DNA from 3 places in the Bradyrhizobium sp. NBAIM08 genome. Region 2 is predicted to be linked to each of the others. Evidence: predicted binding sites of a transcription regulator. Region 2 holds the regulator's gene; each other region holds the start of a gene.

Region 1 (4,845 bases), on a different contig from region 2:
GCGGCGAGGATTTCGCCTACATGCTGGAAGCGCGGCCCGGGGCCTTCATCTTCTGCGGCAACGGCGACAGCGCCGGCCTGCATCACCCCGCCTACAATTTCAACGACGAGGCGATCGTCTACGGCACGTCCTATTGGGTGAAGCTGGTCGAGGAGCAGCTCGCGGCGTCGTAGGACCGGGTCCGAAGCACAGGTGAAAGGGCCCGTGCATTCCGCGGGCCCTTGTCTATTTGAGAAATCGGATCGTCAACAACGGCGTGAGGCCATTCCCGCTGTATTCACGCAGCCCGTGCGGCCTTCTTCTGCAGGCCGGCGGCGATCTTCAGATCTTCGACGAAGCGCCGATATTCCAGAACCTTGGCTTCGGGATCAGGTAGTCGCAGCAGATAGGACGGGTGCACCGTCACCAGCGCCTTGCGCCCGTCGGGAAGCTCGATCAACCGGCCGCGGTTCTTGCCGATGGGGGTGATCTTGCCGAACACGCTCTGCGCGGCAGTGGCGCCCATTGCCACGATGAGATCGGGCTGGATTGTCGAAACTTCCCGCTCATACCATAGCCGGCACGCCCGGATCTCAGGTGTGTTCGGCTTCTGGTGCAGGCGGATCTTTCCGCGCGGCACGAATTTGAAGTGCTTCACCGCGTTGGTGACATAGACCTTCTTGCGGTCGACGCCGGCCTCCTCCAGTGCGCGATCGAGCATTTGCCCGGCCGGGCCGACGAAGGGATGGCCGGCGAGGTCTTCCTTGTCGCCGGGCTGCTCGCCGACCAGCATGATGTTGGCATTCTTCGGCCCTTCGCCGAACACGGTCTGTGTCGCGTCCTTGTAGAGATGGCAGGCGCGGCAATGCGCGGCCTCCTCGCGGAGCGTTTCGAGATCGTCGGCAGCTGACTTGCGTTTCATCGGAGCCTCCGGCCGCTTCTGAGGCTTGTGCGGATCGGTTGCGGCATTGGCGATCATGGCGCCGGTCATGCGCTCGGCGTCCTCGATCAAGGGCTTAATGATCGAAGCCTCGGGCAGGTTCCTCCAATATTTCTTCGGCATCTCGGCCTGCATCGCCTTCACCTTGAGCCGGGCCGGATTGAAGATGCTGGCATAGTAGCGCCGCCAGGTTTCCTCCAGCCGGTCTTCGCCCGGCGCCTCGCTCTTGCTGACGCCCGGCGTGAACGAGAGCGCATGGCCGTCCCAATGCGCGCAGAGGTCCGGCGTCAGGATCGACCAGGGCATGTCGGCAAAGCGCTTGGCGAAGAACGGCGCGGCGAGCTCGACGACGTGATGCTCCGGCTCGAACCAGGCGACGTAGTGCGCCTGGCGTTCCCGGCCGATCTCGCGGAAGCGCACGAAGGCATGCATCTTGTGCTCGTCGCGATAGACCGCTTTCGCCATGGCCGTGACAAGCGCGACATCGGGGTCGGTCGCGACCTCAATGAGATCGTGATTGTCCTTCAGCCGGAACAGCAGGCGATATAGGATCGCAAACCGCTCGCCGTCGCGATGCAGGATCGCCGCCTTGGCAAGCTCGACGAATTTTGCCGAGACGGTGAACGTGCCGTCGTTCACCTCGAGGATCGGAGACGGCGAGGACGGTGCGAACAGCTCGGCTTCGTGGCCCTGCACGGTCCAGGTGACCGCGCCGGGCGGCACGTGATGGAGCACGAGGCTGCGCGCGGCTTTGCGCCAGCCGTCGTAATCGGTTTCGGTGTCGAGCATGATGTACTGCATCAGAAGCCAAATCCCAGTTGCGTTGCTTTCGGCTTGAACCGTTCGATCAACCCGGCGGCATCGAGACGATGCGGTGAGGGGCGGTGATCGCTGAGGACGATGAACGGCAGCGCCTTGTTGCGGGGCACATGCAGCCGCGCGAGATCGGCGAGGCGGATCGTGGTGGTGCGCCGCGTCGCGATGATGCGTTCGACCGTCCTGGTGCCGAAGCCCGGAACGCGCAGCAGCTCCTCGCGGCTGGCGCGGTTGACGTCGAGCGGGAAGCGGTCGCGGTGGCGCAGCGCCCAGGCCAGCTTGGGATCGATGTCGAGCGGCAGCATCGCGCTGTCGTCGACGATTTCGCCAACGTCGAAGCCGTAGAACCGCATCAGCCAGTCGGCCTGGTAGAGCCGGTGCTCGCGCAGCAGCGGCGGCGCGCGCAGGGGCAGCGCGCGGCTGGCATCGGGGATCGGGCTGAAGGCGGAGTAATAGACGCGCCGCAGCCGGTAGGCGCCGTAGAGATTGGCGCTGGTGTGGAGAATGGTGTGATCGGAGGCGCTATCTGCGCCGACGATCATCTGCGTGCTTTGTCCGGCGGGCGCGAAGCGCTGCGGTTTGGCCTTCGTCTTGGCGCTGCGGCTCTCCTCGGCCTCGTCCAGCTTCAGCCGCAGCCGGCCCATGGTGCGGCGGATCGCGCGCACGTCCTTCTCCGGCGCGAATTGCTGCAGGCTCGTCTCCTCAGGCATCTCGATGTTGATCGAAAGGCGGTCGGCATATTTGCCGGCCTCGGCGATCAGCGCGTCGTCGGCCTCGGGAATGGTCTTCAGATGGATGTAGCCGCGGAAATGATGCTCCTCGCGCAGTTTTCGCGCGACGCTCACCACTTGCTCCATCGTGTAATCAGGGCTGCGGATGATGCCGGAGGAGAGAAACAGGCCCTCGATGTAATTGCGCCGGTAGAAGTCGAGCGTGAGCCTGACCAATTCGTCGATGGTGAAGCGGGCGCGTGGGACATTCGAGGAGGCGCGGTTGACGCAATAAAGGCAATCGTAATTGCAGGCGTTGGTCAGCAGCACCTTGAGCAGGGAGATGCAGCGTCCGTCCGGCGCGTAGGAATGGCAGATGCCCATGCCCGGCGCGGTCGAGCCCATGCCCTTGCCGTCGCTGGAATCCCGCTTCTCGGTACCGCTGGAGGCGCAGGATGCGTCGTATTTGGCGGCATCCGCCAGAATCTCCAGCTTGCGTTGTACGTCCATGTTTGAATCTCTTTGATTCCGCTCATGAATCTTTGGATGCGCCAATTCGATTGACTCTGCCGGCGCCGTTAGCTTTATATTAGAACATATCATGAACAAATGAGCCAGCCGCTGGTTCTTTTTTTGAGAGCCATCGGCAATCACCTCTGAGGAGCGGCGAGCATGAGCGGCGCACGTATGAGCGCGCTTGCGATCCTGCGCGGCCAGATCGAGCGCATCGAGACGGCGGAAGTCGTGCATCCGCGCGATCGCATCGCGCTCGGCCATGGCGCGGCCGACGCCGCGCTGAAGGGCGGGCTCGCGCGCGCGGCGATCCACGAGGTGTTTTGCGAGGGGCGACAGGGCGCGGCCGCGACGGGGTTCGTCATGGGCCTTGCGGGACGCGTGAGCGCGCGCCGGCCGCTATTGTGGGTGCGGCAGGATTTTTCGGAGCTCGAAACCGGCGCGCTGTCGATGAGCGGGCTATCCGAGCTCGGCCTCGATCCGCGCTGTGTGGTGATGGTGCGCGCCGCCGATGTCGAGAGCGCGCTACGCACCTCGGCCGATGCGCTTGCCTGCGATGCGCTCGGCGCCGTCGTGCTCGAGCTCTGGGGCGAGACCAGGCAGTTCGATCTGGTGGCGAGCCGCAAGCTGACGCTGGCCGCGCAAGGCTCGGGCGTGACCGGCCTCTTGCTGCGGATGGCCGCGCAGCCGCTGCCCTCGACCGCGGAGACACGATGGATGCTGCGTGCGGCGCCTTCGCCGCCGGGCTCGGTGTGGAGTGCCTGGGGCGCGCCGGTGTTCGATGCCGAGCTCTTGCGCAATCGTCATGGCCCCTGCGGCCGGTGGATCATGGAATGGAATTGTGATGAGTGCCAGTTCAGTGAACCGTCGACGTATCCTCAGCCTGTGGCTGCCGCGCCTGCCCATCGACAGGATCCAGCGGTTCCTTGGCAGCGCCGGGCTGGGTAAAACCAACCATGAGCCGAGCATTGTCGTCATCAAGGACAACAATGCGCTGGTGATCCATGCGCTGGACGAGGCCGCCGAGCGCCTCGGCCTGTATATCGGCCAACCGCTGGCCAATGCGCGGGCGATGTGCCCGGATTTGCGTGTGTTCGACGCCGATACCGTGGCCGATGCGAAGACGCTCAGCGATATCGCCGATTGGTGTGACCGCTTCACGCCGCTGGTGGCGCTCGATCCACCGCACGGGCTGTTCCTGGACATCACCGGTTGCGCGCATCTGTTCGGCGGCGAGGCCGCGCTGCTCAAGACGCTGGTCCGTGCGCTCGGCCGGCAAGGCTTTGCCGTCAGCGCGGCGATCGCGGGCACCTCGATCTGCGCCCGCACGCTGACGCGGCAGGTATCCGGCACCATCGTGGCCGATGGCGGCGAGGCGGAGGCGATCAGGTCGTTTCCAGTCTCCGCGCTCGGTGCGGGTGAAGCCATCACCACCGGCCTGCGCCGCGCCGGGCTGAAGACCATCGGCGATGTCGCTTCCCGCAGCTCCCATGAGATCACGGCGCGGTTCGGTGCGCGGTTCTCCACGCTGCTCGCCCATGCGCTGGGGCAGGGCGATGCGCCGATCAGCCCGCGCAAACCGCCGCCCGACTACATCGTGGAAAAACGCTTTGCCGAGCCGATCGCGACCGACACCATGATCGCGATGACGCTGTCGCGGCTCGCCGACACGTTGATCGCGTCCATGGAGAAGCAGGGCAAAGGCGCGCGGCGGCTTGAAGCCGCGTTCTTCCGCACCGACGGCGTGGTGCGCACGATCACGGTCGAGACCGGACGTCCCGTGACCAGAAGCGCCGTGGTCGACCGCTTGTTCCGCGAGCGGCTCGATGCACTCGCTGATCCCCTCGATCCCGGCTTCGGCTTCGACATGGTGCGGTTGTCGGCGAG
Region 2 (4,845 bases):
CCTTCGCCCCTGGCGATGGACTGCGCCGCATAGCGTGCGGCAAGGTCGATCTGCGCGCTGCAATCGCCGGCGCGAAAGACCAGCGCCGAACGGGCCTCGTTCGGGACCCAGATCTCGAAGCGTCGCGCAATCGGCGTTGCCTGCGCGGAGAGGAATGTCATGACCCAGGTCTGGTCGGTGCCGGTTCGATAGGGCACGCCTACGCCGAGATTGATCCCGACCTTGGCGGCGTCCTCCCAGCGCAGGAAGCTCTTGGCGTCGTGCAGGTCCTTGATGATCAGCGGCAGGCCCGCCTTCCATGTACGTCCGGGCAGGCCGAATCCGCGCGGAAATCTGGTGTGGCGGGAGTTGAATTCGAACATGTCCGCCGTGCCGTAATAGCCATCGACGAGCCCCATCTCATGCGAGAGATCAGGATCGTTGTGCCAGAGCTCGATCGCGCCGACATGCGCCTCGTCGTCGCCGCAGAACAGCACCAGCACGGCTTGCAGGAATTCGCCCGCGAACACCGGCACCGCCACGCCACAGGTGAGGCCGGCCGCAACGGCCTGATCGGTCCGCTTGAAATAGGAGTTGGCGAATTTCGTGAGGATGACGGGGTGGGCACAGGCCCAGGCCTTGCCTGGAAGTCCCTCGTCATATCCGAAGTGCAGCTCTTCGCTGACGGCCTTGAACGCGGACAGCCCTTCGTCGTAGAGGCCGCCGCCGAATTCCAGCCGCATGCGCGCCCGGTCGGGTACCCAGAGTTCAACGACGCGAATGAAGGTCTTCATGGAGCCTGTCCGCCGCCTCAAGCCATTGCAGCATCGGTCATCTGGCTGCGGAGCGGACGTTCAAAATTCAGGCAGGACGGCTCAAACTTCGTGCGGCGACGAGGCGCGGAGGCTCGCCGATCGAATGTCCTGAAACACAAACTCACCGGGCTCGCCGGCCTCGGCCGGCGACGGTAATTTCAATCCGGGCCTCGCCCCGTCGGGCGCAGGGCGTCAGCCGATCGGCAAGCGCGTGATCGTGGGCGGCCGCGTCTCGGCGACGATCTGCGGCTTGTGCTCGCGCTCGGGCACCGGCTGCGTCACCGGCAATTGCAGCACGGTCGCGCGCTGGCCTTCGACGAGCTGCGTCACCAGCACGTATTTGCCGTCGGGGAATTCGATCGCGTCATGATGGCGATCGGGAATGTGCGGGTCGATCTTGCCGAACTTGCCGACGCGAGAGTTCACGGTGCGCGTCCAGATCCAGCGGTTGTCGTAGCGGACATTGTCGGCGAAAGCGAGCTCCGTCCCCGGCAGCAGACAGACCGCGACGGAGGGATCGGCTTCGGAAGCGAAACCGCGCGTCGAGGTGCCGCGGAAGGTTGTCGTGACGATCGTCTCGCCGACTTCGGCGGGGCGCGTCGCGACGGCATGCAGGCTGTAGTCACACATCGGGTGCTCCTCATGCTGGGATAGCGACCCGCGTCTCTTTCGAGGCGCAGGCCTCTATCAGAGTGGAAGCATACAACGCTCTGCTCGGTTATGGGCAAATCTGCGGCTCGCGTCCGCAGCGCGCGATCACATTATCTTTCCCGGATTCGATAGGAACAAACCTCGCGTCCTTGCATTCGGCCGGAGCTATCAGCACTGCCGGCACAACTCTACCGGTGAAGCAGAGCGAGATTGCTGTGCGCCTGCGCGGGCGAATGTCGCGCGGGAGGATGGACCGGACAGCCGGCGCAGAACCAGAGAAACCGTCCAGCCGGAGCGGACAAGTATCCGCTCCGATCCTGGATCGCCGATGCCGATCGAAACGCGCGCGGCGCTTGATGTTTCCCGTATCAGTACTTCCGGTAAAGCCCGATCAGCTTGCCCTGGATCTTCACGCGGTTCGGCGGAAGAATGCGGACCTCGTAGGCGGCATTGGCGGGCTCAAGCGCGATCGAGGCGCCGCGGCGGCGGAAGCGCTTGAGCGTGGCCTCCTCGTCGTCGATCAATGCCACCACGATGTCGCCGGTATTTGCGGTCTCGTTGCGCTGGATCAGCGCCATGTCGCCGTCGAGGATGCCGGCCTCGACCATCGAATCGCCGCGCACTTCGAGCGCGTAGTGCTCGCCCGAGCCGAGCATGTCCGGCGGCACGCTGATGGTATGGCTGCGGGTCTGCAGCGCCTCGATCGGCGTGCCGGCGGCGATGCGGCCCATCACGGGCACCGCGACGGGGCGCTCGCCCTCGTCCGCGGGCGGGCTGGAGCTCGCGCGCACCTTGCCGAGATTGCCCTCGATCACGCTCGGGGTGAAGCCACGGCGATTGCCGGCGGCGGCCTGGAGCTCGGGCAGCTTGATCACCTCGATGGCACGGGCGCGGTTGGGCAGGCGGCGAATGAAGCCGCGCTCCTCGAGCGCAGTGATCAGGCGATGGATGCCTGACTTCGAGCGCAGGTCGAGCGCATCCTTCATCTCGTCGAAGGACGGCGGCACGCCGCTTTCCTTCAGACGTTCGCTGATGAACCGCAGAAGCTCGTATTGTTTGCGCGTCAACATCTCGACCAAAGTCCCCCGGTTGATGTCGTTCGATTCCGACACGATGAAGCCGGCACTAAGCCGCTACATCCTCGAAACAAATCATGAACGGACACTATATGTTCGATATGTGTTCCGCAACTGCTTAATTTATGGTGAACGCGGCCAAGCTCGCGGAATGCGTGTGGCTGGGCGGCTCAGACGGGCAGCCGGAGCACCTCGCAAGGCGTGCCTGCCTCGGCCTTCGGCGCGAACGGTGCGCGCACCAGAAGTACCTGTGCCGCAGCGAGATTCGCAAGAAGGGAGGAGTCCTGATGGCTGACCGGAAGGGCGACGCGCGTGCCGTCGTCGCGCTCCTCCAGCCGCGCACGCAGATAGTCCTCGCGCTGGTCGTTGGCGGCGAGATCGCGGCCCAGCACGGCGCGCTCGCGCCGATGATGAATCGCTGAACGGCCCGACAGGGCGCGAATCAAGGGGACCATGAACAGGAAGGCGCACACGTAGGACGACACGGGATTGCCGGGCAGGCCAATCACGCGCATCGCGCCTATCCGACCGTGCATCATCGGCTTGCCCGGCCGGATCGCGATCTTCCAGAACGCCATCGCGATGCCTTCGCCCTTGAGCGCCTGCTGGACCAGGTCGTGGTCGCCGACCGAGGCACCGCCGGTCGTGATCAGGATGTCGGCGCCGCTCTCGCGCGCGCGGCGGATGCCGGCGGACGTCGCCTCCAGTGTATCGGCGGCAATTCCGAGGTCGATGGTCTCGGCGCCCTCGCTGCGGGCGAGCGCATGCAGGGCATAGCCGTTGGAATAGACGATCTGGCCGCGACCAGGCGTGGTGCCCGGCATCACGAGCTCGTCGCCGGTGGCGAGAACGGCAACCCTCGGGCGGCGGATGACGGCGAGATGCGGATGATTCATTCCGGCGGCAAGGGCGAGATCGCGCTCGGTGAGGCGGATTCCCTTGCGCAGCAGCACGTCGCCTTCGCGGAAGTCGACGCCTGCAGGGCGGATGTGCCGGCCGAAACTGGCGGCTTCCTTGATCGTCACATGTTTGCCGTCGGCAGCCGTGTCCTCCTGGATCACGACGGCATCGGCGCCGTCGGGAACGACGCCGCCGGTGAAGATCCGCACGGCTTCGCCGGGGCCGACGCTTCCCGCGAACGGCCGGCCCGCCGCGACCTCGCCGACGACGGTCAACCTCGAATCGTTTGCCGCGTCGGCCGTGCGTACGGCATAGCCGTCCATCGCCGACATCGCCTCCGGCGGCTGCGTGCGCCGCGCCGCGACATCGCGGGCGAGCACACGATGGTAGGCCTCGTCGAGGCAAACCATCTGTTCAGCCAGCGGCTCGACGCCGGCCAGCACCGCGGCAAGCGCGTCAGAAACCGGCATCAGGGCCACGGGCGAACTCCTGCTGAGCACATCAGTCAATGGGCGGCGAGAGTTCTAGCCGAGTGCAGGCGTGAGGCAAAGCAGCACGCGGGATGATTTATCCTGCGTGATCGCGGGGTGGAGGAGGTCGGCTCAACTCCGCCGCGGCATGATGCGGAAGGCGAGACAGACCGGAACGAGGATTGCCATGGCAAGGACGAGAATGACGAGCGCCACGGCCAACATCGTTCAACGCCCCGTCGGATCGCCCGGACTGATGTCCGCGACGTCGGGCGGCTTGGGACCCTGATCCTTGTCCGGCAGCGGGTCCGCCTGGGATTTTAGGTCGGCGGCCTTGCTGATCAGCTTGGCGGAGAGGTCAGAATCCGAGGTGGTTCTGGCGAATTCGAGCAGGAGAGAGGCTTGCTTGGTGAGATAGGTCTTGCCCAGCACGTCGATCAGTCCAATGTAGAAGTCCCAACGGACTCATGAGTCCGAAGGGTGGTATTCCGTTCCCGGAACTCTGTATAAAAATGCACAAAGTGATCAGGTTCCACATTTTCAGCAGTTTTTGTTCCGGCAAGTGAGCGCGCTCCGGGCTTTCCCGCGGCTCAGATCCCCAGTGCTTTCAATGCGTTCCCGACATCACGCGGCGAGGTGACATGCACGGCGGTCAACCCGCGCGCCCGCGCTCCCTCGATGTTCTCGGCGAGGTCGTCGAAGAACACGATGCGCTCGGCCGGCACGCCGATCGCCGCCACGACATGGTCGAAGGCCTCGGCATCCGGTTTGCGCAGGCCGATGCTGGAGGACAGATACAGCTCGCGGAAATGGCCGAGCAGACCGGCATATTCCTTCGAGAAATAGTCGACGTGCGGCCGATTGGTGTTGGAGAAGGCATAGAGCGGCATCTGCTTCGCCGCCCGCGGCAACAGCTCGGCGATATCAGGCATCTCGCCGGCGAAAATCGCGTTC
Region 3 (4,845 bases), on a different contig from region 2:
GCGCGGAGAGATCGACATTGTCCTGCTTCAGCGCCCAGAGCAGCGCGGCGAGCGCACGCGCGGCGGGCTTGAGCAGACCGGGGAAATAGATGTGATAGGCGCCGAAGCGGACGCCGTATTTGCGCAACACGGCGCGCGAGGGCTGGTCGAGATCCTTCAGCTCGCTGGCGATCTTCGGCCGCTCGAGCACGCCGAGCGCCTCGACCAGCTGATAGGCGATGCCGCGGGCAATGCCGGTGACGTCCTCGGCCTTCGACAGCTCGAACATCGGCCCGAGCAGCTTTTCGATGTGCGTCTTGAGCCAGAGCTCGAGCCGCGCCTGCACCTTGTCGCGGGGCGCGCCGGTCAGGCGCTCGTCCGAGATGATGCGGATGCGCGGATGCAGCGCCTCGTCTGCGGCGGCAAGGCGCGCCACGGCATCGCCGGTCCAGCGGATGATGCCTTCGGAGGTGAGCACGAACTGCTCGTCCGGCGCATTGCCCAGCTTTTCGGCGCGCGCGTTGATCTCGCCGGCGAGCACCGCTTGCGCTGCAGCCTGCAAGGCTTTCGCATCGGAGCCGGCTTCCGCCGCATCCGGTGCAAAGGTGAAGCCATCGAGGCGGCCGATGACATGGCCTTCGACGATGACTTCGCCGGTCTTGCCGATTTCAGTATTCAAGCTCGTGTTCTCCCGCAGGCGGCGCATCAATACACTGGTCCGGCGATCAACGAAACGCTCAGTCAAGCGTTCATGGAGCGCATCCGATAATTTATTTTCGACCTCCCGCGCGATCCCCTGCCAGCGTTCCGGGTCTTTCAGCCAGTCCGGGCGGTTGGCGACGAAGGTCCAGGTGCGAATCTGGGCGATTCGGGCCGACAGCGTGTCGATGTCGCCGTCGATGCGGTCGGCCTGGGTGACCTGGGACTCGAACCAGGCATCGGGAATGCAGCCCTTGCGCATCAGGAAGCCGTACAGCGTCGTCACCAGCTCGGCATGGGCGGCCGGCGACAGCTTTCTATAGTCCGGGACCTGGCAGGCTTCCCAGAGCCGCTCCACGGCGGCCTTGCCATGCGCGATATCGCGCACCTCGCCGTCGCGGGCGGCGTGATCGAGCACGCGCATGTCCTCGGCGATCGGCGCGCGCGTCAGCGTCTCGTGGCCGGGGGCGAGGTTCAGCGAGACCTGGAGCGCGCCGAGCGAGGAGAAATCGAGCTTGGAATTGCGCCATTGCAGCACCTTCACCGCATCGAAGGTGTGGTTCTGCAGCGCGTTGACGAGCTCGGGCTCGAACGGCGCGCAGCGGCCCGTGGTGCCGAAGGTGCCGTTGCGGGTGGCGCGGCCGGCGCGCCCTGCGATCTGCGCGAATTCGGACGGCGTGAGGCGGCGGAACTGGTAGCCGTCGAACTTGCGGTCGGAGGCGAAGGCGACGTGGTCGACGTCGAGATTGAGGCCCATGCCGACGGCATCGGTGGCGACGAGATAATCGACGTCGCCGTTCTGGAACATCGCCACTTGCGCGTTTCGTGTGCGAGGGCTTAGCGAGCCCAGCACCACGGCGGCGCCGCCATGCTGGCGGCGGATCAGCTCGGCGATCGCATAGACTTCATCGGCCGAGAACGCGACGATGGCGGTGCGGCGCGGCTGGCGCGTGATCTTGCGGTCGCCGGCGAATTCGAGCTGCGACAATCTGGGCCGCGTGATCATGGACACGCCCGGCAACAGGCGCTCGATGATCGGGCGCATGGTGGCGGCGCCCAACAACAGCGTCTCGTCGCGGCCGCGGCGGTTGAGGATGCGATCGGTGAAGACGTGGCCGCGCTCGAGATCGGCGGCGATCTGGACCTCGTCGACGGCCAGGAAGGAGACGTCGATATCGCGCGGCATCGCCTCGACGGTCGAGACCCAATAGCGCGGGTTCTTCGGCTTGATCTTCTCCTCGCCGGTGACGAGCGCGACGCTGGCCTCGCCGGATCGAGCGGCGATCTTGTTGTAGACCTCGCGCGCGAGCAGGCGCAGCGGCAGGCCGATCATGCCCGAGGGATGCGCCAGCATCCGCTCGATGGCGAGATGGGTCTTGCCGGTGTTGGTCGGACCGAGCACCGCAGTGACGCCCGCGCCGGGGGCGCGCTCGGAGGCGAAGGGAGAGGAGGAAAAAGCCATGTCTAGGGGATTAGGTAATGGCGATTTGGGCGAATGTCAGTGCTATCCGGGGCGGAGAGGGGGCTGGCTCTTCGTTCCTCATCCTGAGGAGCGCGTCAGCGCGTCTCGAAGGATGAAGGCCCGGCTGGTGCTGCTGGGCAAGCCAAGCCCCTCGCCCTTCGAGACGGCCGCTTGCGCGGCCTCCTCAGGGTGAGGGGCACACCGCGGGCGTGAGAGCGCCCGCCCCAAATCCCGCGCAACTGTCTCACTTTGCGACGCTTTTCCCGTTCGCTTTAAGCTTCGGAACGACTCTAGAACGAATCGCGGCCGAATCGCTGACTCCCCTGTGAGTCCCGTTCCGTTCACGCAACATGTCGCGGGACTCGTCTTGGTTGCGCACTAGATGGAGTTTTGCGGAGGCGCACAAGCGAGCGGGGTGGTTAAAGCTGGGGATGGTGTCGAGTCGAATCAGAATCGGGGAGGAGTCAAATGGATTCCCTGAGCAGGCGGGCTGGCCAAACAAAGGGTGCGAAAACAACCCCATGCACAGTAGGTAAGTGATTGATTTTGCTTAGCCTACGCCGAACGCTCGTCATTCCGGGGCGCGACGCAGTCGCGAGCCCGGAATCCATCGCGCAACCGTCTCTGCGGCCTAATGGATTCCGGGTTCGCGCCAAGGGGCGCGCCCCGGAATGACGGCGGAGAGAGCGGTGCGGCCTCCTTGCCTACTGCGTCTTCGCGACCCTTGGCGGCTGGGGCGACGTGATGAAGCTGGTGGCTTCCAGCATGGCCGGGCCGAGCGGCGTCGGCACTTTCAGCCAGAACGGGACCAGGATGCGCGTGCCGGCGATGGGGGCGAACGCGATCTCCATGTTGCGCTGGGCGGCGAGGTATTTGATCACGGGCCGGTCGGGGATGTAGCCGGCGATGGGCACGAAATAGATCGCGCAGACCACGACCGGGCCACGATAGCCCTTCTCCGCCTTCACGGTCTCCATGCGCTTGAAATCGAGCTTGAGCTCGTAGCGCATGCGGCCGTCGAACACCGGCGCGGAGCTGTGGCAGGCGTCCTGCGAAACGGGATCACCGGTGCCGGGCACGCGCAGCAGCGAGGCCGTCATCGGGTCCCACACGCCGCGGCGATGCGCCTCGGTAACGACGATGCGGTCCGGATCGACCGGCGGCTCCGGCAGAATGGCAAAATCCTTCACATTGCCCTTGTCGAGGGTGATGCGGATCTCTTCGGTCTTCTTCTGGGTGGTGGTGGAGGCCTGGTAGCCGGTCGCAACGAGCGCGCCACCAACGACGCGCCCCTGGCTGGCGCCGGTGCCGGACCCGCCCGTGAACGACTTCAAAAGCCCCGTTGTGCCGCCGGCGGCCGCCGCCGAGAACACGTCGTCCTGGATATCGATGTTCCAGGCGCCCTTGCCGACGGGAATGCCCGCCAGCGTCGCCTCATATTGCGCCTCGAGCTTGCCTTGCGCCGCCGCGGGCGCTGCGCCGGACGCCAGGCCCAGCACCGCCGCCAGGCCACAAAGCGCCATCAGCCGGCCGGCCAAGGGGACGTCCAAGCGGACGCCCCGACACAGACAGGCTGAGCGCAGGACTTGCGCGAAATGAAGCGTTGTCGGCACGAAATAATCCAATCAGAGCGCGATATGCTGTTACTTAAGCCAAAACCGGCGACAAACAATGTGTCGGGGCATGCAGCCCCGGGAACTCCACCGGACTCTTCGACGGCGAATACGCCCTTTATGTGATGGTAAGGCGCGACAATCATTGCCGTTTTGGTGATCGGGCGGTAACGGGGGCGGGCCGACCTCTCCCCACCCTCCTGTCATGCCCCGCGAAGGCGGGGCATCCAGTACGCCGCAGCGCTTCTGGTCAGCCGCGCCGCCCCGGCGTACTGGATCGCCCGCCTTCGCGGGCGATGACACCGAGGGTGGGGCGCGAAACCCGCATCCCGATCGCCCCAAAACCTTGACGCAAGGCCCCTTCCCCCCTATACGTCCGCCCGCTCCCTGCAAGGACGAAAGAATTTGCCCCCGTGGCGCCGAAATGGCGGCCGCACTCGTTGGGGGTTCGAACTAAAGGATTTATGCCATGTCTCGCCGCTGCGAACTGACGGCCAAGGGCCCCCTCGTCGGCCACAAGGTCAGCCACTCCAACATCAAGACCAAGCGCCGCTTCCTGCCGAACCTCGTCAACGTGACGTTCATCTCGGAAGCCCTGGGCCGCAACGTGCGCCTGCGCGTCTCCACCAACGCGATCAAGAGCGTCGACCACAATGGCGGCCTCGACGCCTACCTGCTCAAGGCCAACGCCGATGCGCTCTCCCCGCGCGCCGTCGAGCTGAAGCGCGCCATCCAGAAGAAGGTCGGCGACACCCAGCCGGCCAAGCAGGCGAGCTGAGAAGATTTACCGTTAGGGCGGGGGCTAAGTTGCGTCGCGTGGCGTAGGCTTAGCCGAGTAAGAGTTCGAGTAGCGGCCGGATCGGAAGATCCGGCCGTTTTTGTTTTTGTGGAATGCCCTCTGCGACTCAGGGTTGGGCATTGGCCCCATTGCTCCAAATAGATAGGGTCGTGCCTCAGGGGGGAATGCGATTTTGAAGACGCTGCCTCAAGTCGTCGCTACTGCTGAACAGCTACCGCTAATCAGCCAAAACAGATTCGGAGTCGAGGTCATCTGCGGTGCCGCTGGAAGCGGCAAGACTTCGACGGCACTCC

What was found. Region 2 encodes LexA, which represses DNA repair genes until DNA is damaged. Its sites were predicted from a motif close to TGTTCNNNNTGTGTTCNG; they were not measured.
Region 1: a site for LexA is predicted at 3,036-3,053, ahead of I6F37_RS22715 (putative DNA modification/repair radical SAM protein). Genes of this name have one in related genera too.
Region 3: a site for LexA is predicted at 2,421-2,438, ahead of I6F37_RS28345 (helicase-related protein). Genes of this name have one in related genera too.

Annotation. Positions count from the first base shown of each region.
Region 1 is NZ_JADYVR010000006.1:384,956-389,800, forward strand. Features, by position in the region: gene I6F37_RS22705 (M20 aminoacylase family protein) at 1-173, shown strand, start outside; gene I6F37_RS22710 (UdgX family uracil-DNA binding protein) at 278-1,720, opposite strand; gene I6F37_RS22715 (putative DNA modification/repair radical SAM protein) at 1,720-2,955, opposite strand; gene I6F37_RS22720 (ImuA family protein) at 3,118-3,906, shown strand; gene I6F37_RS22725 (DNA polymerase Y family protein) at 3,803-4,845, shown strand, end outside.
Region 2 is NZ_JADYVR010000001.1:171,304-176,148, reverse strand. Features, by position in the region: gene I6F37_RS00845 (GAF domain-containing protein) at 1-773, opposite strand, end outside; gene I6F37_RS00840 (hypothetical protein) at 987-1,424, opposite strand; gene lexA (transcriptional repressor LexA) at 1,814-2,515, opposite strand; gene glp (gephyrin-like molybdotransferase Glp) at 2,692-3,900, opposite strand; gene I6F37_RS00825 (hypothetical protein) at 4,120-4,323, opposite strand; gene I6F37_RS00820 (HAD family phosphatase) at 4,482-4,845, opposite strand, start outside.
Region 3 is NZ_JADYVR010000009.1:286,209-291,053, forward strand. Features, by position in the region: gene I6F37_RS28345 (helicase-related protein) at 1-2,140, opposite strand, end outside; gene I6F37_RS28350 (DUF3108 domain-containing protein) at 2,845-3,663, opposite strand; gene rpmB (50S ribosomal protein L28) at 4,223-4,531, shown strand; gene I6F37_RS28360 (UvrD-helicase domain-containing protein) at 4,725-4,845, shown strand, end outside.